3 regions of the Streptomyces sp. NPDC090798 genome follow, and region 3 is predicted to be linked to each of the others. Evidence: riboswitches for the same ligand, from Rfam matches in the RefSeq annotation. Region 3 holds a riboswitch; each other region holds the start of a gene.
What was found. A riboswitch is a leader RNA that binds a small molecule or an ion and turns the genes downstream of it on or off. The one in region 3 is predicted to bind thiamine pyrophosphate.
Positions count from the first base shown of each region.

Region 1: another riboswitch for thiamine pyrophosphate. It lies ahead of ACIQTP_RS05860 (purine-cytosine permease family protein); the one in region 3 lies ahead of thiC (phosphomethylpyrimidine synthase ThiC).
Region 2: another riboswitch for thiamine pyrophosphate. It lies ahead of ACIQTP_RS21610 (thiamine ABC transporter substrate binding subunit); the one in region 3 lies ahead of thiC (phosphomethylpyrimidine synthase ThiC).

Region 1 covers NZ_JBIVXA010000002.1:368,060-374,793, forward strand. The annotation lists gene ACIQTP_RS05850 (SDR family oxidoreductase) at 1-31, shown strand, start outside; gene thiD (bifunctional hydroxymethylpyrimidine kinase/phosphomethylpyrimidine kinase) at 83-889, opposite strand; gene ACIQTP_RS05860 (purine-cytosine permease family protein) at 933-2,336, opposite strand; TPP riboswitch at 2,326-2,420, opposite strand; gene ACIQTP_RS05865 (maleylacetate reductase) at 2,486-3,568, opposite strand; gene ACIQTP_RS05870 (intradiol ring-cleavage dioxygenase) at 3,583-4,455, opposite strand; gene ACIQTP_RS05875 (type III PLP-dependent enzyme) at 4,511-5,743, opposite strand; gene ACIQTP_RS05880 (SH3 domain-containing protein) at 6,138-6,491, opposite strand.
Region 2 covers NZ_JBIVXA010000009.1:251,598-258,331, forward strand. The annotation lists gene pyrH (UMP kinase) at 1-267, shown strand, start outside; gene frr (ribosome recycling factor) at 437-994, shown strand; gene ACIQTP_RS21595 (phosphatidate cytidylyltransferase) at 994-2,124, shown strand; gene ACIQTP_RS21600 (DUF6479 family protein) at 2,203-2,568, opposite strand; gene rlmN (23S rRNA (adenine(2503)-C(2))-methyltransferase RlmN) at 2,705-3,811, shown strand; TPP riboswitch at 3,951-4,069, shown strand; gene ACIQTP_RS21610 (thiamine ABC transporter substrate binding subunit) at 4,152-5,225, shown strand; gene ACIQTP_RS21615 (ABC transporter permease) at 5,201-6,734, shown strand, end outside.
Region 3 covers NZ_JBIVXA010000015.1:96,226-102,959, reverse strand. The annotation lists gene ACIQTP_RS29715 (SsgA family sporulation/cell division regulator) at 1-255, shown strand, start outside; gene ACIQTP_RS29710 (YibE/F family protein) at 320-1,900, opposite strand; TPP riboswitch at 1,972-2,149, shown strand; gene thiC (phosphomethylpyrimidine synthase ThiC) at 2,142-3,953, shown strand; gene ACIQTP_RS29700 (VWA domain-containing protein) at 4,048-5,526, shown strand; gene ACIQTP_RS29695 (hypothetical protein) at 5,660-6,529, opposite strand; gene ACIQTP_RS29690 (metallophosphoesterase) at 6,711-6,734, opposite strand, start outside.

The DNA of each region.
Region 1 (6,734 bases), on a different contig from region 3:
CCTGAAGGCAACGATCACACCGACCGGCTGACGTCCGACGGCCTTACCTGTCTCACCGTTCTTGCGGACGAACCCGCGGCGTTCAGGCGCGCGTCCGCCAGCCGTGGTCGACCGGTCCGAGGCCCGAGCCCAGGGCGAATCCCGCCGCGATCGCGCCGGTGACGTACTCCTTCGCCAGCCGCACCGCCTCCGGCACCGGCCGGCCCTGCGCCAGCCCCACCGCGATGGCCGAGGCCAGGGTGCAACCGGTGCCGTGCGTATGGCGGTTGTCGTGGCGCGGGGCCCGGAACCAGTGCTGTTCGGTGCCGTCGGTCAGCAGGTCGACGGCCTCGCCGGGCAGATGGCCGCCCTTCACCAGGACCCAGCGGGGCCCGTACGACAGCAGTTGTTCCGCGGCCCGGTACATGTCCCGCTCACCGGTGGCCTTGATTCCGGTCAGCTCGGCGGTCTCGTCGAGATTCGGGGTGGCCACCGTCGCGAGGGGCAGCAGGGCGGTCCGTACGGCGTCCAGCGCGTCGTCCGCCAGCAGTCGGTCGCCGTGCTTGGAGACGCTCACCGGGTCCACCACCACGGGCGCGCCGACGTCCGAGAGCAGTTCGGCGACGGTCTCGACGAGCAGGGGCGAGGCGAGCATGCCGGTCTTCACGGCCTGCACACCGATGTCGTCCACGACGCTGCGGTACTGCGCGCGCACCGCCTCGGCGGGAAGCTCCCAGGCTCCCTGTACGCCGAGGGAGTTCTGCGCGGTGACGGCGGTGAGCACGCTCATCCCGTGCGCGCCCAGCGCGAGCATGGTCTTCAGGTCGGCCTGGATGCCGGCGCCGCCCCCGGAGTCCGATCCGGCGATGGTCAGGACGCGGGGCGGGGCGGTCGGCGTGTTCGCGGGCATGGTGGGTGTCACTCCGTACGAAGGGGGTGAGAGGGGGGCGGGGTCAGCGGCGCAGGCGCAGCGGGGCGTAGACCAGCAGGGCCGCCACGAACGCCACGCCGTAGGCGGTGTCGGCGCCGTGCAGGGCATGCGCGACCGGGCCGACGTACAGGCTGGTGCTCATGAACGGCACCGCGGCGGCGAAGGCGGCGGCGAACGCCACGAGCGCGGGCCACCACGGACGCGGGCGGGCGCTCTCGGCGGCCAGGTCGACGGGTGCGCCGCCGCGGGCCCTGGCCCGGGCGAGCCAGTCGACGGCGACGATCGCGACGAACCCGGGAATCCAGTAGCCGACGAACAGCAGGACGTTCTGGAAGCGGGCCGTGGTGTCGGCGGCGTGCATCCACAGCACGAGCGGGAAGCCGAGGACGGCGGCCAGCGCGGCGGCGGCCGGGCGTGGCAGCCGTACGCCCATGGTCTGCAGGGCGAGCGAGCCGCTGTAGTCGTTCATGGCGTTGCTGCTCAGCGCGGCGAGCGCCACCGCGAGCAGGCCGAACGCGCCGAGGGCGCCGCCGCCGAGCAGGGTGTCGACGCCGCGGGCGGTCTGGTCGGTGAAGACGGCCGCACCCCACAGTCCGAGCGCCTGGACGGCCACGAAGGACACGCTGATGCCCGCCAGGGTGTACCAGAACATGCGGGGGCGGGACGCCGTACGCGGCAGATAGCGGCTGAAGTCGCTCGCGTACGGGGCCCACGACAGCGCAAGGCTGAGCGCGATCGTGCAGGTCAGGACGAAGGCGGCGGCCCCTTCGGCGCCGTGCGCGGTGGCGGCGGGAGTGGTGTGGGCGCCGCCCAGTAGCTTCACGGTCAGGGCCACGAACGCGGCGGCGAGGGCGAAGGTCATCACGGTCTGGAGCCGGTGGATCGCCTCGTAGCCGAGGACGCCGAGCGCCCCCTGCGCCGCCATCATGACGAGCACACCCAGCCAGAACGGCCAGCCGCACAGCTGGGCCAGCGCGTCCCCGCCGAAGAGGCCGATCAGGGCGTCCCAGGCGATGGACGACAGCCACTGCAGGGCCCCGGGGACGACCACGGCCCGGCCGAACGCGAGGCGGGCGAGCGGCAGCTGTCCGGCGCCGGTCTGGCTCCCCCAGGTGCCGAGGTACGCGGTCGGTACCGCCCCCAGGAGGGTGCCCAGCACGACGGCGGCGAGCGCGGTGGAGAAGTCCAGGCCGAGCGCGATGCCGACGGTGCCGGTGAACACGCCGGTCATGGTCAGGTTGGGGGCGAACCACACGGTGAACAGACGGCCGGGGCCGCCGTAGCGGTGGTCATCCGGGACCGGGGCGATTCCGCGCGCCTCGACGTGCAGATCCCCCGGGGCGGTGGGCATCCGCCCGTCGAAAACGCCCTGCGGGCCTCCGACGGCCACCTCACCGCGAGCGTTACGGGCATACGGCAACGACATGAGACATCCCTCCGCCAGTCCTAACTGGTTCAGGTTCGACGGGTGTGATCTCAGCCCTCGTGCGGGGCACCCCGTGTCCGGTTCGGCGGCCAGGATAGCCCGCCCGGCGCGGTATGCCCCAGGGGGAGGGGCCCGCACGGCGCCGCGTCTTACGCGCCGACGCCCGGCTCCCCGCCCTGGTACGCCGCCGTCAGCAGCGCCAGCACACCGTCCACGGTGACCTCGCGCGGGTTCGGACACGTCTGTGCGGCGGCCTGCTCGGCGGCCACCGCCAGGTCGGTCTCCTTGAGGCCGAGTTCGGCGAGGCCACGGGGGGCGCCGAGGCTTCCGGCCAGCGTCCGCAGGGCATGGGGGACGTCGTCGGTGCCGCCCAGGGCGCGCGAGAGCGCGGCGATCGCCCGGGGCGCGGCGGGCGCGTTGTAGGCGAGGGCGTACGGAAGGACCACCGTGTGCGTCTCGGCGTGCGGCAGGCCGAAGGTGCCGCCGAGTACGTGGCACAGCTTGTGGTGCAGGCCCATGGTGGTGGCGCCGAGACAGGCACCGCAGAGCCAGGCGCCGTACAGGGCCCGGCCGCGCGCGTCGAGGTCGCCGGGGGCGGCGGCCACCATCGGCAGGGCCTGCGTCATCGCCCGTACGCCCTCCTCGGCCATGAGCGAGACGAGGGGCGAGACGTCGGGCGCGTAGAGGGCCTCGACGGCGTGGGCGAGCGCGTTGACGCCGCTGGTGACGGTGAGGGGGACGGGGAGCGAGAGGGTGAGCTCGGGGTCGTAGACGACGCTGCGGGGCTGGACGGCGGGGTCGCGTCCGGTGCGCTTGGCGCCGTGCTCGGTGAGTCCCCAGACCGGGGTCATCTCGGAGCCGGAGTAGGTGGAGGGCACGGCGATCAGGGGCAGGCCGGTGCGCAGCGCGATCGCCTTGCCCAGGCCGATCGCCGAGCCGCCGCCGACCGCGACACACCCGTCGGCGCCGGCCGCGCGCGCCGCCCCGACGGCCCGGTCGGCGACCTCGGCGGGTACGTGCATCCGGGCCTCGGCGTGCAGCCCCGCGCAGGCCTCGCCCAGGGCGTCCGCGACCGCGCGCGCCGTGTCCTCGCCCCTGCTGCCGCAGACCACCAGCACCCTGCGCAGCCCGAGCCGGGCGGCCTCGTCGGGGGTCGCGGTGACGGCGGCGCCGGGCCGGAAGACGATCCGCGCGGGCTGGGTCTCGTACGAGAAGTCGAGCGGGGTGTTCATGTCGGTCATGGTGCTCAATCCGGTTCCAGTACGAGGTCGAAGCGGGCGTGGCGGAAGGGGTTCGGGACGCCGAACTCCCCGGCCAGGGAAGGGTCGTCGGTCTCCGTGAAGTCCTGTACCAGGCTCTTCTTGACCGCGAACACCGCGTCGGAGTCGAGGTAGTCGCTGCCCGCGACGAAGATGTGCGTGGTGACCGGGGCGTGGCCCTCGGCCGAGGCGATGAAGTGGATGTGGGCGGGGCGGTAGGGGTGCCGGGCCGTGGCGCGCAGCAGCTCGCCGACCGGTCCGTCGGTGGGGATCGGGTACGGGCTCGGCAGGCAGGTGCGGAACCAGAAGCGGCCCTCGGCGTCGGCCGTGAACAGTCCCCGCCCGTTGCCGGCCGGCTGGACGTCCGGCTGCTGTACGTCGTAGTAGCCCTCGGAGTCGGCCTGCCACACGTCGAGGACCGCGCCCGGCAGCGGGGTGCCGCCCTTGCCCAGTACCCGGCCGCTGACCACGCACGGCTCGCCCCTGCCCACCAGGTCGATGTTCGCGCCGAGTGCGCGGATCGGCGATCTGGTCAGGTGGAAGGGGCCGAGGACCGTCGACTCGGTGGCAGCCGGGTCGCGGTGGCCGCCCAGCGTCTCCACGAGCATCGAGACGCCGAGCACGTCCGACAGCAGGATGAACTCCTGGCGGGTGTCGGTGCACCGCTGCCCGGTCGCGGTCAGGAATCCGATCGCGCGTTCCCACTCCGCCATCGTCGGCTCCGTTTCGCGCACGAAGTCGTGCAGATGACGGGTGAGCGCGCCGAGCAGTTCACGCAGACGCGGATCGACCGTGCCCCGCAGGCTGTCGACGACGGCCTCGGTGATGCCGTGCGTGAAGTCGGTCGAGACATCGGTCATGGCATCGGCCGTCGTCGAACGGTTCGATTCGTCTGTCACGCCGCTCCTCGTGGTGCTATGGGGACTGATCGCCGTCGGTGTCCGGGTCCACGAAGTGGAAGCCGGGCTCGGGAAACCTGGCGAACGCCCGGTGGGGCACGGACGAGGTGTAGGCACCCGCGAGGGAGAACACCACACGGTCGCCGGCCCGCAGCCCCGGCGCCCGGACGTCCCGGACCAGGACGTCCCTGGAGGTGCTCAACTGGCCGGTGAGCGTGACCCGTTCGCGGCGTACCACGGGCCGCGGCCAGGAGTAGGGCCACACGTCCACTTCGAGTACGGACCAGGGCTGGTCGGGCCACGGCTGGTCGGGCCTCCTGGATGCCGAGGTGCGCAGGTTCACCGCGCCACCGCGGACGACGGCGACGTCCTCGTGTGCGCCGTGCTCGACGTCCAGCACCTCGCTCGCGTACCAGCCGCAGTACGCGGTCAGCGCGCGACCGGGCTCGATACTCAGGGTCAGTTCCGGGTGCGCGGCGACGAGTCGGGCGAGTCCTTCGCCGTACGACTGCCAGTCGAAACGGCGTTCGGGGTGCTCGTAGTCCACCGCCATGCCGCCACCGACGTTCACCTCGGTGAGGCGCAGGCCGTGCCGCGTGGCGAGTTCTGCCGTCCAGGCGACGATGCTCTCGGCCACCGCGAGGTGTTCGGGGGCGTGCAGGCCGTTGGCCAAGTGTGCGTAGACGCCCCGCAGTTCGAGGTTCGGGTAGCTGCCGTCGGTGAGCAGGCCGACGATCGTGTCCGCCTGCGCCGGGTCGAGGCCGGAGGTCCTGCGGCCACGGCCGCCGCCGGCGAACAGGTGGTCGGCCACCGGGAGGTTGAAGCGCGGCAGGACCGCCACCCGGCCGTCCGGAGCGTGCCGTTGGGCCAGCCCGGCCAGCATGTACAGCTCGTACTCGCTCTCCACGAGGAAGCGTGTCACGCCCTGCTCCAGCGCGTCCAGAAGCTCCGTCGGGGTCTTGTCCTGGCCGCCGAAGGCCAGTGGGTGGTCCGGAGCCACCCGGGTGACGTGGGCCAGTTCACTGTCGGTGGAGACCTTGTAGCCGTCGACGTACGGGGCGAGCGCGGTCAGGATCTCCGGTTCCCGGTTGGCCTGGGTCGCGTAGTACAGCTCGACGCTCTCGGGCAGCGCGGCCCGCACCGACGCGGCGTGTGCGCGCAGTGCCGCCAAGTCGTACACGTAGGCGGGAAGTTCCGTGGGCGGCAGGGTCAGGATGCGGTCGCGCACCGCGAGTGAGGGTGTGTTCATGGGGCACTCCGGGTCGTATGGCGCAGGATACCGTCGGCACGCGACAAGGGCGGCGGACGGGGACCGGAGCAGCGGCCCGGCGGACTCGGGCGGTCGGGGACATGACACGTGCCACGGCAGCCACCGAAATCGACGGGGCCGAGCCTCCGGTTCGGCGCGGTGGCGGGGAACCAGGAGACCGGCGGCGCCGTGCTCCCGCACGCCGACGCCTGCGCTCGCAGGGCCCGCGCCCTGTGGCATCCCACCATCATGCTGATCCGCGACTCCATACCCGAGGCCCCACACGATCTCTACCCGGTGGGAGATCCTTCGGCACCTCGAGCGGTCCGCGGTGTGCCTGAACGCGGCGCGGTGCCCGACCCCGGGTCGGGGTCGGGCACCGCGTGTGGGTCGGTCAGCAGGTGGCGGAGGCCGGGAGGCCGCCGTACTGGTCGCCCTTGAGGTAGACGGCGCTCACATAGCCCTCGGCCAGTCGCACCCAGACGTCGTTGACGTAGCCGTTGTCGCGGATGGTCTCGCCGTGGGTCCAGCAGGAGGCGCCGCGCGGCTGCCCGGCGGCGACGTGCCCGGTGATGTCGGTGGTGGTCGAGGGTCCGGAGCGGACGTTGACGTTCACATACGGCGTGACGGCGTACGGCAGCCCCGCCGCCGCGGCCTGCGCCCCGGCCGCGCCGGTCAGCAGCAGTCCGGTGGCCAGCGCGCCGACGCCCGCCGTGGCGAACGCCCTGGTCCTCATCCTCATGGTCATGCGGTCCTTCCCCGTGGTGGAGTCCGGGCGTGTTCCCGGACCGGGCCGTGCGGCCCGCCCGGTCACGCCCGTACCCACCCTGCCGGGTCGACGCCCGGGGGTGGAACCTCTTTCGACGACGCTCGAAACGTCCGGGAGTTGGTCAAGGACGACGAGCTGACCGGCCATGCCGTGGTGGCCAACAGCACCATGAACCGCGAACGCGTCCTGGCAGGCGTCAACAGCTAGGCCCGCGAACCCGGG
Region 2 (6,734 bases), on a different contig from region 3:
GCCCTGCTGATGGGCAAGAACGGCGTGGACGGGGTCTACGACTCCGACCCCAAGACCAACCCCGAGGCCGTCAAGTTCGACTCGCTCGGCTACGGCGAGGTCATCACGCGCGACCTCAAGGTCGCCGACATGACCGCCATCACGCTGTGCCGCGACAACAAGCTGCCGATCCTGGTCTTCGAGCTCCTGGCGGAGGGCAATATCGCGCGGGCCGTCAAGGGTGAGAAGATCGGCACACTCGTGGGTGACCAAAGCGGCCGGCCCTGACCGGGACCGACCTCGGCCGGGGACAAGCCCGGGCCGGGGATGGACCCTGACCGGGGGATGGACAATGTCCTGCCGGTCCGGAACCGTGCAGGAATAAGACGCGACGCAGCCGGCCGCCACCCCGACGAGGAGCAGCTGCCGGGCCTACTCAGACACGCAGGAGCAAGTGGTGATCGAAGAGACCCTCCTCGAGGCCGAGGAGAAGATGGAGAAGGCCGTCGTGGTCGCCAAGGAGGACTTCGCCGCGATCCGCACCGGCCGTGCGCACCCGGCGATGTTCAACAAGATCGTGGCCGACTACTACGGCGCGCTGACGCCGATCAACCAGCTGGCCTCGTTCTCGGTGCCGGAGCCGCGCATGGCCGTGGTGACCCCGTTCGACAAGAGCGCGATGCGCAACATCGAGCAGGCGATCCGCGACTCCGACCTGGGCGTCAACCCGAGCAACGACGGCAACATCATCCGGGTGGTGTTCCCCGAGCTGACCGAGGAGCGCCGCAAGGACTACATCAAGGTCGCCAAGACCAAGGGCGAGGACGCCAAGGTGTCCATCCGCTCGGTCCGCCGCAAGGCCAAGGACGCGATCGACAAGCTGATCAAGGACGGCGAGGTCGGCGAGGACGAGGGCCGCCGCGCGGAGAAGGAGCTCGACGACACCACCGCGAAGTACGTCGCACAGGTGGACGAGCTCCTGAAGCACAAGGAAGCGGAGCTGCTCGAGGTCTGATGAACGACTCTTCCTGGGGGGCGCCGCCACAAGCCGGGTACTGGGGGCCGTCCGAGCAGGGGCCTGTCCAGGGGGCAGCCCCGGCGGGTCCCGCATACGATGCGCATAACGCGCAGCAGACTCGCCCCATGCCCATCGTGCCCGACGTACCCGCACACGGCGGAGACCAGGATGACGACCGGGGGGCCGCTCGGCTGAGTGGCCCCCTGTTCCGCGACGACACCCCGTCGGCGGGATCCCTCGGGACCCCGTCGCAGAAGCCGCAGGAGCCCATGCCCAGCCCCGCCCCACAGCCCGCCCCCGCACCGCAGAAGAAGAGTGCGGGACGCGATCTGGGTGCCGCGATAGGGGTCGGCGTCGGGCTCGGCGCGGTGATCGTCGCGTCGTTGTTCGTCGTCAAGGCCGTGTTCGTCGGGGTCATAGCGGTCGCCGTGGTGGTGGGCCTGTGGGAGCTCACGTCACGGCTCGAGGAGCGCAAGGGCATCAAGGCGCCGCTCGTCCCGCTGGCGGTGGGCGGTGCGGCGATGGTCGTCTCCGGTTACGTCCGGGGCGCCGAGGGCGCGTGGGTGGCGATGGCGCTCACCGCGCTGGCGGTCCTGGTCTGGCGGATGACGGAACCGCCCGAGGGCTATCTCAAGGACGTCACGGCGGGCGTCTTCGCGGCCTTCTACGTGCCGTTCCTGGCGACGTTCGTGGCCATGATGCTGACCGCCGACGACGGTCCGCGCCGCGTCCTGACGTTCCTGCTGCTGACGGTCGTCAGCGACACGGGCGCGTACGCGATCGGCTGGCGCTTCGGCAAGCACAAGCTGGCGCCGCGCATCAGCCCCGGCAAGACCCGTGAGGGCCTGTTCGGAGCGGTCACCTTCGCGATGGTCGGGGGCGCGCTGTGCATGCAGTACCTGATCGAGGACGGCACGTGGTGGCAGGGGCTGATCCTGGGCTTCGCGGTCGCGGCCACCGCCACGCTCGGCGACCTCGGCGAGTCCATGATCAAGCGGGACCTGGGCATCAAGGACATGGGCACCCTGCTGCCGGGGCACGGCGGCATCATGGACCGGCTGGACTCGCTGCTGCCGACGGCGCCGGTGGTCTGGCTGCTGCTGGTGCTCTTCGTGGGATCCGGCTGACCTGCGCACACGTCGGAGAGGGGCTCGTCGTCCACAGGGCGGCGGGCCCCTTTTCGTCGGGTGGCCGACGGGCCGGCGTCAGTGGTGGCCCAGGCCACCGCTGCCGAACGAGCCGCCGCCCCCGTCGTGCCAGCGTCCTCGCTTCTGCGACGGGCTCGTGCGGGTCGACATGTGGGTCAGCTCATACGGGGTGAGAGCGTGCTGGCCCTTGGCCACCTTGGGTACCTCGGCGGGCTCCCGGATCTCCCGCGTCTCGCGGACCGGGCCGCCCTGCGGCATGTGCGGCTGTTCCTCGGCGCGCGGCAGCCGCGGTGCGCGGGACCGCATGCGGCAGTTCAGCCAGAAGCTGCCGGCCAGGAGCGCGATGAGGGCCACCGCGATCACGAACAGCGCGACGCTGAACAGACCGCTGGGCTCCGCCAAGTACATCAATGCAGTGCTCATATCACTCAAATACCCGCAAATGGCCCAATAAACCGGCCGCCCCGACCCAGCGCCGGACGCCAGCCGGACCGTCGACGATCACCCCCGAAACCAGGGCCGCGGGTCACACCAATCGATCTGCGACACTGGTACAGCCATGCCTAAGCCCGGAGAACTCACATTCGTCGCCCCCCGCGGAGCCAAGAAGCCGCCGCGGCACCTCGCCGACCTCACGCCCGCCGAGCGTAAGGAGGCGGTTGCCGCGATCGGTGAGAAGCCGTTTCGCGCCAAGCAGCTCTCGCAGCACTACTTCGCGCGGTACGCGCACGACCCCGCGGAGTGGACGGACATCCCGGCCGCCGCGCGCGGCAAGCTCCAGGAGGCGCTGCTTCCCGAGCTGATGACGGTCGTGCGGCATCTGTCGACCGACCAGGACACCACCCGCAAGACCCTATGGCGCCTGTTCGACGGCACGCTCGTCGAGTCCGTGCTGATGCGCTACCCGGACCGGGTGACCATGTGCATCAGCTCGCAGGCGGGCTGCGGGATGAACTGCCCGTTCTGCGCCACCGGACAGGCCGGGCTGGACCGGAACCTGTCCACGGGCGAGATCGTGCACCAGATCGTGGACGGGATGCGGGCCCTGCGGGACGGCGAGATCCCGGGCGGCCCGGCGCGGCTGAGCAACATCGTCTTCATGGGCATGGGCGAGCCGCTCGCCAACTACAAGCGGGTCGTGGGCGCCATCCGCGCGCTCACCGACCCCGAGCCGGACGGGCTCGGGCTCTCGCAGCGCGGGATCACCGTGTCGACGGTCGGGCTGGTGCCCGCCATCCACCGGTTCTCCGACGAGGGCTTCAAGTGCCGCCTCGCCATCTCGCTGCACGCCCCTGACGACGAACTGCGCGACACCCTCGTCCCCGTCAACACGCGGTGGAAGGTGCGCGAGGTGCTGGACGCCGGCTGGGAGTACGCGGCCAAGTCCGGGCGCCGCCTGTCCATCGAGTACGCCCTCATCCGGGACATCAACGACCAGGCATGGCGTGGTGACCGGCTCGGGCGGCTGCTCAGGGGCAAGCCCGTGCACGTCAACCTCATCCCGCTGAACCCGACGCCGGGTTCGAAGTGGACCGCCTCGCGGCCCGAGGACGAGAAGGCGTTCGTCGAGGCGATCGCGGCTCACGGGGTGCCGGTGACCGTCCGCGACACCCGGGGCCAGGAGATCGACGGGGCATGCGGACAGCTGGCCGCGACCGAGCGATAGTCTGATCGGCGGCAGTGCCTGGCAGTGCCTTTTCAGCCGGCGCCGGTCAGCGCGGGTCAACTCCGGCCAGCGTCGGCCAGTGCCCGGACACTGTCAGTCAGTGCGGTTAGCAGTTGCAGTTTCATATTCCGACATCTTCATATTCCGACAGGGGAGCGCCACAGCGCTGAGAGTGCGGTAGCCGGAGCACCGGTGGGCCGCAGACCCTCTGAACCTTGCCCAGGTCATTCTGGGTAGGAAGTTCGGGCATCACTCAAGCTGTTGCGCCCTGCCCGGGAACCTTCCGAGGATCCCGGGCAGGGCCGCGTCTCTTCCTGGTCATCCCAGGAGGAATTCAGTGATAACCAAGAGGACGACCACGGCCTTCGTCATCGGGCTGGGCCTCGTCACGCTGTCCGCGTGCGGGTCCTCCGACAGCGGCGGCGCCGGGGACTCCAAGACCGTCACGCTCGTCAGCCACAACTCGTGGGCCGTGTCGAAGAGCGTGCTGCGGGACTTCGAGAAGCAGTCCGGTTACAAGGTCAGGGTCCTCAAGGACGGCGACGCCGGGCAGGCCGTCAACAAGGCCATCCTCACCAAGGACAATCCGCAGGGCGACGTCTTCTTCGGCGTCGACAACACCCTGCTGTCCCGTGCGCTCGACAACGGGCTGTTCCAGCCGTACGAGGCCAAGGGCTCCGACCAGATAGTCCAGCAGTACCGGATCGACCAGGACAAGCACCGGGTCACGCCCATCGACTCCGGTGACATCTGTGTCAACTACGACAAGGCCTACTTCAGCGAGCACAAGCTGGCCCCGCCGAGCTCCTTCGACGACCTGATCAAGCCCGCGTACAAGAGCCTCCTCGTCACCGAGAACGCGTCCACGTCCTCGCCCGGCCTCGGCTTCCTGCTCGGGACCGCCGCGAAGTACGGCGACGAGGGCTGGCAGGACTACTGGAAGAAGCTCAAGGCCAACGGCGTGAAGGTGGTCGACGGCTGGGAGCAGGCCTACAACGACGAATTCTCCGGGTCCGCGGGCGGGAAGAAGGCCAAGGCCGACCGGCCGCTGGTCGTCTCGTACGCCTCCTCCCCGCCCGCCGAGGTGATCTACGCCGACCCCCAGCCGAAGACCGCGCCGACCGGGGTCGCGAGCGGCACCTGCTTCCGCCAGGTCGAGTACGCGGGGCTGCTGAGCAACGCGAAGAACACCAAGGGCGGCAAGGCGCTCCTCGACTTCCTCATCAGCTTCAGGTTCCAGGAGGACATGCCGCTGAACATGTTCGTGTACCCGGTCCGTGAGACCGCCGAGGTGCCCCAGGTGTTCGTGAAGTTCGGCCCGCAGGCCGAGCACCCCGAGACCCTGGCCCCCGCCAAGATCGCTGACAATCGTGACCGGTGGGTCAAGTCGTGGACCTCGCTCGTACTGAAGTAGCGCCTCGAAGGAGCCGCAAGGAGAGCGCGACGCGGATCGGGCTGATGGCCCTGCCCGTCGCGTTCTTCGCCGTCTTCTTCGCCTACCCCGTCGCCGCGATCGTCGCCCGCGGCCTCAAGACCGACGGGGCCTGGCGGTTCGGACGGATCGGTGAGGTGCTCGCGCAGTCCGACATCCGGCACGTCCTGTGGTTCACCACCTGGCAGGCGCTCGCCTCCACGGTGCTCACGCTGCTGATCGCGCTCCCCGGCGCGTATGTCTTCGCACGCTTCGATTTCAGGGGCAAGCAGGTGCTGCGGGCGCTGGTGACCGTCCCGTTCGTACTGCCGACGGTCGTGGTCGGTACGGCGTTCCTGGCCCTGGTGGGCCGGGGCGGACTCCTCGACCAGCTGTGGGGCGTACGGCTGGACACCACCGTCTGGGCGATTCTGCTCGCGCACGTCTTCTTCAACTACGCGGTGGTCGTACGGACCGTCGGCGGGCTCTGGTCGCAGCTCGACCCGCGTCAGGAGGAGGCCGCGCGGATGCTGGGTGCCTCCCGCTTCGCGGCCTGGCGCAAGGTGACGCTGCCGGCGCTGAGCCCGGCCGTGGCCGCCGCCGCGCTGATGGTCTTCCTCTTCACCTTCACCTCGTTCGGTGTGGTGCAGATCCTCGGCGGCCCGACCTTCTCCACCCTCGAGGTCGAGATCTACCGGCAGACCTCGGAGATCTTCGACCTCGCGACCGCGGCGGTGCTGACGATCGTCCAGTTCGTCGCGGTCGGCGCGATCCTCGCCGTGCACGCCTGGACCGTACGCCGCCGGGAGACCGCCCTGCGTCTGGTGGCTCCGGAGACGACCGCGCGCCGACCCCGCGGGGCCGGTCAGTGGGCGCTGCTGGGCGGGGTCCTGGCGAGCATCCTCGTTCTCCTCGTCCTGCCGCTCGGGGTGCTGGTCCAGCGGTCCCTGGACGCACCCGGCGGCTACGGATTCGCGTACTACAAGGCGTTGACCTCGTCCGACAGCGGCGTCTTCCTGGTGGCGCCGATCGCGGCGATCGGCAACTCGCTGGAGTACGCGCTCGCCGCCACGGCCATCGCCGTCGTGATCGGCGGTCTGGCGGCCACCGCGCTCACTAGGCGGACCGGGCGTCTCGTAAGGGGTTTCGACGCGCTGCTGATGCTGCCGCTCGGCGTGTCCGCCGTGACCGTCGGGTTCGGCTTCCTGATCGCGCTCGACGAACCGCCGCTGGACCTGCGCTCCTCCTGGATCCTGGTGCCGCTCGCGCAGGCACTGGTGGGCGTCCCCTTCGTCGTACGCACCATGCTGCCGGTGCTGCGGGCGGTGGACGGACGGCTCCGGGAGGCCGCCGCCGTTCTCGGAGCGTCGCCCTGGCGGGTGTGGCGGGAGGTCGACCTGCCGATGGTGCGGCGGGCGCTGCTGATCGCGGCGGGGTTCGCCTTCGCCGTGTCGCTGGGCGAGTTCGGGGCGACGGTCTTCATCGCGCGGCCCGACAACCCGACCCTGCCGG
Region 3 (6,734 bases):
GTGGGACGGCCGTGCGGTGACGGGGATGTGCACATCGCGCCCGCCGACCCGGAGGCGTTCGGCGAGGTGCTGATCCGGCTCCAGGTGGGTGGCGACCACGCGCTGTTCCGGTCCGGGGCCGCGCCGCTCGTGGCCTTCCTCGACCGCACGGACAAACTGGTGCCGCTGGGGCAGGAGCGCTCCCTCGCGGACTTCGACACCCATCTCGACGAGGCGCTGGACCGCATCCTGGCGGAGGAGCAGAGCGCGGGCTGAAGCCCCCCAGCACCCCTCAAGTGGAGTAACGCTTCCTCACCGGTGACGCGGGCGTGGGGAGGCTTCAGCGCTTGCGGCGACGGCCTTTCCCGCCGCGTGCCGGCGTCCTGCTCTCGACAGGCTCCATGGCGGCGGCCGGGGCTGCCGGGCGGTCCGCGGAGACGACCAGGGCGGCCAGCAGCGTGGTCACCGGCACCGAGGCGACCAGGCCGATCGAGCCGACCAGGGTGCGCACGATCTCTTCGGCGACCAGTTCGCTGTTGGCGACCGTACCCACACTGCTCTGCGCGATCGAGAAGAGCAGCAGCAGGGGCAGCGCGGCACCCGCGTACGCCAGGACGAGCGTGTTGACGACCGATGCGATGTGGTCACGGCCGATCCGGATGCCCGCGCGGTACAGATCGCGCCAGCCCATGGTCGGGCTGGCCTCGTGCAGCTCCCAGACCGCCGATGTCTGCGTCACCGTCACGTCGTCGAGCACACCGAGCGAACCGATGATGACGCCCGCGAGCAGCAGACCGCTCATGTCGATGGACGGATACAGGCCGTGGATCAGACCGGTGTTGTCGTCCGTGTTGCCGGTCAGCGCCGCCCAGCCGATGAACTCCGAGCCGAGGATGCCGATCAGTACCAGGGAGAGCAGGGTGCCGAGCACCGCCACCGAGGTACGGGCCGAGAGGCCGTGGCACATGTAGAGCGCGATCAGCATGATGGCGCTCGCCCCGACCACGGCCACGACCAGTGGATTCGAGCCCTGCAGGATCGCGGGCAGGATGAAGAAGGTCAGGATCAGGAAGCTGATGGCCAGTGCGACCAGCGCCATGACACCGCGCATCCGGCCCACCACCACGACGGCCAGTGCGAAGATCCCGGCGAGCAGCGCCATCGGGAACTTCCGGTTCACATCGGTTACCGAGTACTGCAGGTCCCTGGGCGCGGAGGGCTCGTACGCGGCCACGACCTTCTCGCCCTCGTGCAACTGCCGTGACTGGTCAGGCTGGATGATCTCCGTGAACGTACGGCCCTTGTCCTTGCCGGTGTCGATCCGGATCGTCGCCTTTTTGCAGTCGCCCGTCGCCTGTTGCTGCGCGGAGGAGCCCTCGGCGGTGGACGTGTCGCCGGTCGGGGTCTCCCCCGACGCGTTCACGGACTTGCAGCTGACCTTGTCGACCTTGGTGACCGTGGCCTGCTGGGTCTGCCGGTCGAAGCCGACGCCGGTGCGCTCGTGGGAAGGGGCGCCACCGGGCCAGAGCACCGCGAGACCCACAACGACCGCGGCGGCGAAGGGGATCAGAATGGCCGCGATGACCTTGCGCAGATGCTTGGAGACGGGTGTGGCGGGCCCATGGCTGTGACTGTGCGAGTGCCCAGATCCGTGCCCGTCCCCAGGGCCGTGCCCATTCCCCGGCCCACCTCCATTCCCAGGGCCGTCCCCAGACCCAGACCCATGTCCGTGTCCGTCCCCGGGGCCGTGCCCGTGTCCCTCGCCCGGCCCGTGCCCGTGCCCGCCCCCTGGACCGGGACCGGGGCCACCGCCCGGCCCGTATCCGCGGCCGTCTCCGGAGCGCGGTCCATAGCCGTCTCCGGGACCGCGTCGGCGCGGCGGCTCGGACGGCGGGAACGGGGGCTGCTGCGTTGTGGTCACCGACCGATCATCGCAAGAACGGCGAGGGCCCTCTGTTCACCGCGCCAGATATGACGCTAGCGTGGAGTCACCTTTGCACACGCGGGAGCTCGGAGCACCGGGCTGAGAGGGCGCTGACCTCCGTCTTAGCGATGTTTCACGTGGAACGAGTGATGTTTCACGAGGGACGTCGGCAGACGGAATCCGCTGCGTCGACCGCCGAACCTGTTACCGGGTAATGCCGGCGTAGGGAGTAGGTCTCATGACCAACAAGGACGTACGCACGCCTGCCTCCAGCCAGATGGACGGGGCGCCTGCCGCGCCCGAGGGCGAACAGCCGCGGGAGGCCGGGAAGTCCATCGGCTGGCACAAGGGATACGTCGGGGGTTCGCGCCCCGATCTGCGGGTGCCGGTCCGTCAAGTGCACCTCACCAACGGGCAGTCGGTCACGCTGTACGACACCTCCGGCCCGTACACCGATCCGATCGTCGACACCGACGTACGCAGGGGCCTCGCGCCACTGCGCGAGAACTGGATCATCGCCCGCGGTGACACCGAGGAGTACGCGGGCCGTCCCGTCCGTCCCGAGGACGACGGAATCAAGCACACCTCGCCGCGAGGGGGCCTGCGCAACCTCGACGCGGTCTTCCCGGGTCGGCCGCGCCAGCCGCGCCGAGGTCGTCCCGGAGAGGCGGTCACGCAGCTCGCGTACGCCCGGCGGGGCGAGATCACGCCCGAGATGGAGTTCGTGGCGGTCCGCGAGAACGTCGACCCCGAGGTTGTACGCGAGGAGATCGCCGCCGGTCGCGCCGTGCTGCCCGCGAACGTCAACCACCCGGAGATCGAGCCGATGATCATCGGCAAGCGGTTCCTGGTGAAGGTCAACGCCAACATCGGCAACTCCGCCGTCACCTCCTCCATCGAGGAGGAGGTCGAGAAGATGACCTGGGCGACCCGCTGGGGCGCGGACACGGTCATGGACCTGTCCACCGGCCGCAATATCCACACCACGCGGGAATGGGTCCTGCGCAACTCCCCCGTCCCCATCGGCACGGTGCCGCTCTACCAGGCTCTGGAGAAGGTGGACGGCCGCGCCGAGGAGCTGACCTGGGAGATCTACAAGGACACGGTCATCGAGCAGGCCGAGCAGGGCGTGGACTACATGACGGTCCACGCGGGCGTGCGACTGCCGTACGTGCCGCTCACCGCCAACCGCAAGACCGGCATCGTCTCGCGCGGCGGCTCGATCATGGCGGCCTGGTGCCTCGCGCACCACAAGGAATCGTTCCTCTACGAGAACTTCGAGGAACTCTGCGAGATCCTCGCGGCGTACGACGTCACGTACTCGCTCGGCGACGGGCTGAGGCCCGGGTCGATCGCGGACGCCAACGACGCGGCTCAGTTCGCGGAGTTGAGGACGCTCGGGGAACTCAACACGATCGCGAAGCGTTTTCATGTACAGACGATGATCGAGGGCCCGGGACATGTCCCGATGCACAAGATCAAGGAGAACATCGACCTTCAGCAGGAGATCTGTGATGAAGCTCCGTTCTATACGCTCGGCCCGCTGACGACGGACGTCGCGCCGGCGTACGACCACATCACCTCAGGCATCGGTGCCGCGATGATCGCCTGGTGGGGCACGGCCATGCTCTGCTACGTCACGCCCAAGGAGCACTTGGGCCTGCCCAATCGTGACGACGTCAAGACCGGTGTCATCACCTACAAGATCGCCGCCCACGCAGCCGACCTCGCCAAGGGGCACCCAGGTGCGCAGGAATGGGACGACGCGCTGTCCGACGCCCGCTTCGAGTTCCGGTGGGAGGACCAGTTCAACCTGGCCCTCGACCCGGACACGGCACGGGAGTTCCACGACGAGACCCTGCCGGCCGAACCCGCCAAGACGGCGCACTTCTGTTCCATGTGCGGCCCGAAGTTCTGCTCCATGAAGATCTCGCAGGACATCCGCCGTGAGCACGGGGGCACGAAGGCCGAGATCGAGGAGGGCATGGCGCAGAAGTCCAAGGAGTTCGCCGCCGCGGGCAACCGGGTCTATCTGCCGCTCGCGGACTGAGCCGCACGCACGCGCGGTCGTGCCCGGAGCCGTTCGCGGCGTACATCAGGCAACGAACGGCTCCCGGGCCGGGTTCTCTCGGCAGACTGGGCGCATGACATCGACATCCATGAGCAAGGGCGCCAACCTTCCCGTCGCCGCCGGGGCGGTGCGGGCCGTGCTCGGCTGGAGAGGAGGGACCGGTGCGCCGGACGCCGATGCCTCGGCGCTGCTGCTCGGCCCGGGCGGACGCGTGCGGGACGACGGGGACTTCGTCTTCTACAACCAGCCGCAGCACGCCTCAGGCGCCGTACGGCATCTCGGGAAGCAGCGGGACGGCGCTGCCACGACGGACACCGTCGAGGTGGATCTGCGTGCCCTGGAACCGGAGATCGAGCGGGTCGTCCTGTGCGCCTCGGCCGACGGCGGCACCTTCGGTGAGCTGTCCGGACTGACGCTGCGGCTGCTCGATGCCGAGACCCAGCGGGAGTTCGCGCGCTTCGAGATGGAGGCCACGACGGAGACGGCATTCATCGGGGGTGAGCTGTACCTGCGGGGAGGCCAGTGGAAGTTCCGGGCGGTCGGACAGGGGTATGCGTCCGGGCTGGCCGGTCTCGCCACCGATTTCGGTATCAGCGTGGAGTCCGACGCGGCCGGTGCGTCCGGGGCGGAGCCGGCGGTTTCGCCCGGGGGCACGGCGGCGGTGTCGCCCGTGCTCCCGCCGACGGGCTCGAGGACGGCTGCTTCCTCCGCTGCGGTCGCCCCGCCAACACCCCCGGCACCCCCGGCACCCCCAACACCCCCGACGCCCCCGGCTTCCTCCTCGCGTCTCAGCAAGGGCGAGGAACGATTGCCCGTGGACATGCGCAAGCGGCTCTCGTTGCGCAAGGAGCAGGTGGCGGTCAGCCTGCGGAAGCACGGTGCGGAAGGGGTCACGGCGCGCGTCGTGCTGATCCTCGACGCCTCCGGTTCCATGTCGTTCCTTTACTCGAAGGGCGTCGTGGCCGATGTGGTGGAGCGGATGGCCGCGGTGGCGGCGCAGCTGGACGACGACGGGGTGATGCAGGCGTGGACGTTCGCCTCCCAAGCCGCCCGGTTGCCGGACCTGAGTCTCGGCGAGCTGCCCGAGTGGCTGGAACTCCATGTCCGGGTCGGTGAGCTGAGCCTGTTCCGGCGGAGCAAGAAGCAGCGCAAGGGTCTGCTGCCGGGGCAGGTGGACATGCGGGCGGTCGGTATCCAGAACGAGGAGCAGAAGGCGATCGCCGAGGTGCGTACGTATGTACGAGAGAACCCGGCTGTCGATCCCACGCTGGTGTTGTTCTTCTCCGACGGAGGTGTCTATCGGAACAAGGAGATCGAGCAGGAGCTGAGGGACGCGGTGGAGGAGCCGATCTTCTGGCAGTTCGTGGGCCTGGGGCGGTCGAACTACGGCGTGCTGGAGCGGTTCGACACGCTGCCCGGTCGGCGCGTCGACAACGTGGGGTTCTTCGCGGTGGACGACATCAGCGGCGTACCGGACCCGGAGTTGTACGACCGGCTGCTTTCGCAGTTCCCGGCCTGGATGACGGCGGCCCGGGGGCTCGGCATCATCTGACGGTGCGCGCCGGGGACCGGACGAGCGGGACGAGCGGGGCGGGCTCCGGTGAAGGGGCGGCCAGCGGCAAAGGGCCCGCGCCGTATCGGCGCAGGCCCTCGTTCCCGTCACCCCGGTGTCGGCCCGCCGGGTGTCACTCCGGCTGGTGCTCGGGCCCCCCGAAGTCCGGGCTCGTGAAGTCCGGGCTGGTGAAGCTCGGGCGCGGACCCGCAGCGGGGCCGCCGTCGGGGCTGCTGAAGCCCGGCCGGTTGTAGCCGAGGTGCGGCATGCGGCCGGTGGTCGGCGTCGGTGACGGACGGGTCAGTGCCGCCGAGCCAGGATCGGCGAGGGCCTCCCGGAGGAACGGCATGATGCCGCGTTCCAGCAGGGCCTCGCGCCAGGCTTCCCTGGCCCGGGCCACCTCCGCGTTGAGCTCGCCGGGCGCTCCGGCCTGGAGCGAGGACGAGCCGTTGCGCAGGGCGGTCAGCAAAAGCCCGGCCCCGGCGACCAGGATCGCGGCCGCCGTGACCGCGCCGAAGACCCACCCGGTGGTCAGGAGGGTCTGGGCGAACGCCAGCTCGGGGGTGAGGACCTTCAGGATGAACCCCACGAGCAGGAAGATCGCCGCGGCTGTTCCGGCGAGGACGGGGGCGAGCACCGCGACGACGGCAATGGCGCCGGCTCCGGCGGTCTCGGTGACCTCGCCCATGGTGGCGGCGAGCCCCATCGCGGTCGCGCCGGGCTCCGCGGAGCCGGCTCCTTCGCTCACGATTGGGGTGGACGGCGCCGGGCGGCGCAGTTCCTCGCGGACCTTCACGTAGTGCGCGTACTCGGTCGCGGCGGCCGCCGTGATGAGTGTGGTGGCGTTGAGCGCCATGGTGCGCAGCTGTTCGGCGTTGAGCCGCTGGCCGACAGCGGCGAGTTCCGGGCGGTATGGGGCGGAGCGCAGCGCCTCATCGAGGATCCGCTCGTATTCCTGGCGGTCCTCGCTCAGCAGGTGCTGCGGAACGCTGTTCATGTGCATCCCCCGATGCTCCGTAGGGCTGGTGGCTCGCACGCTGACGAGCCGTCGGGCAGAAACGGAGGGGAGCCTGCTACGGATAAGCCGATGGTAGAGCGGTGACGGCACGCCGTGACAGGGGGTTTCCAGAAATTGCCCCCTGGCCAGCGCTGTCCTCCGTGGGGGACGCCTGCCCGAAGAACCCTCAGCTATCCAGGGGCAGTTGCTG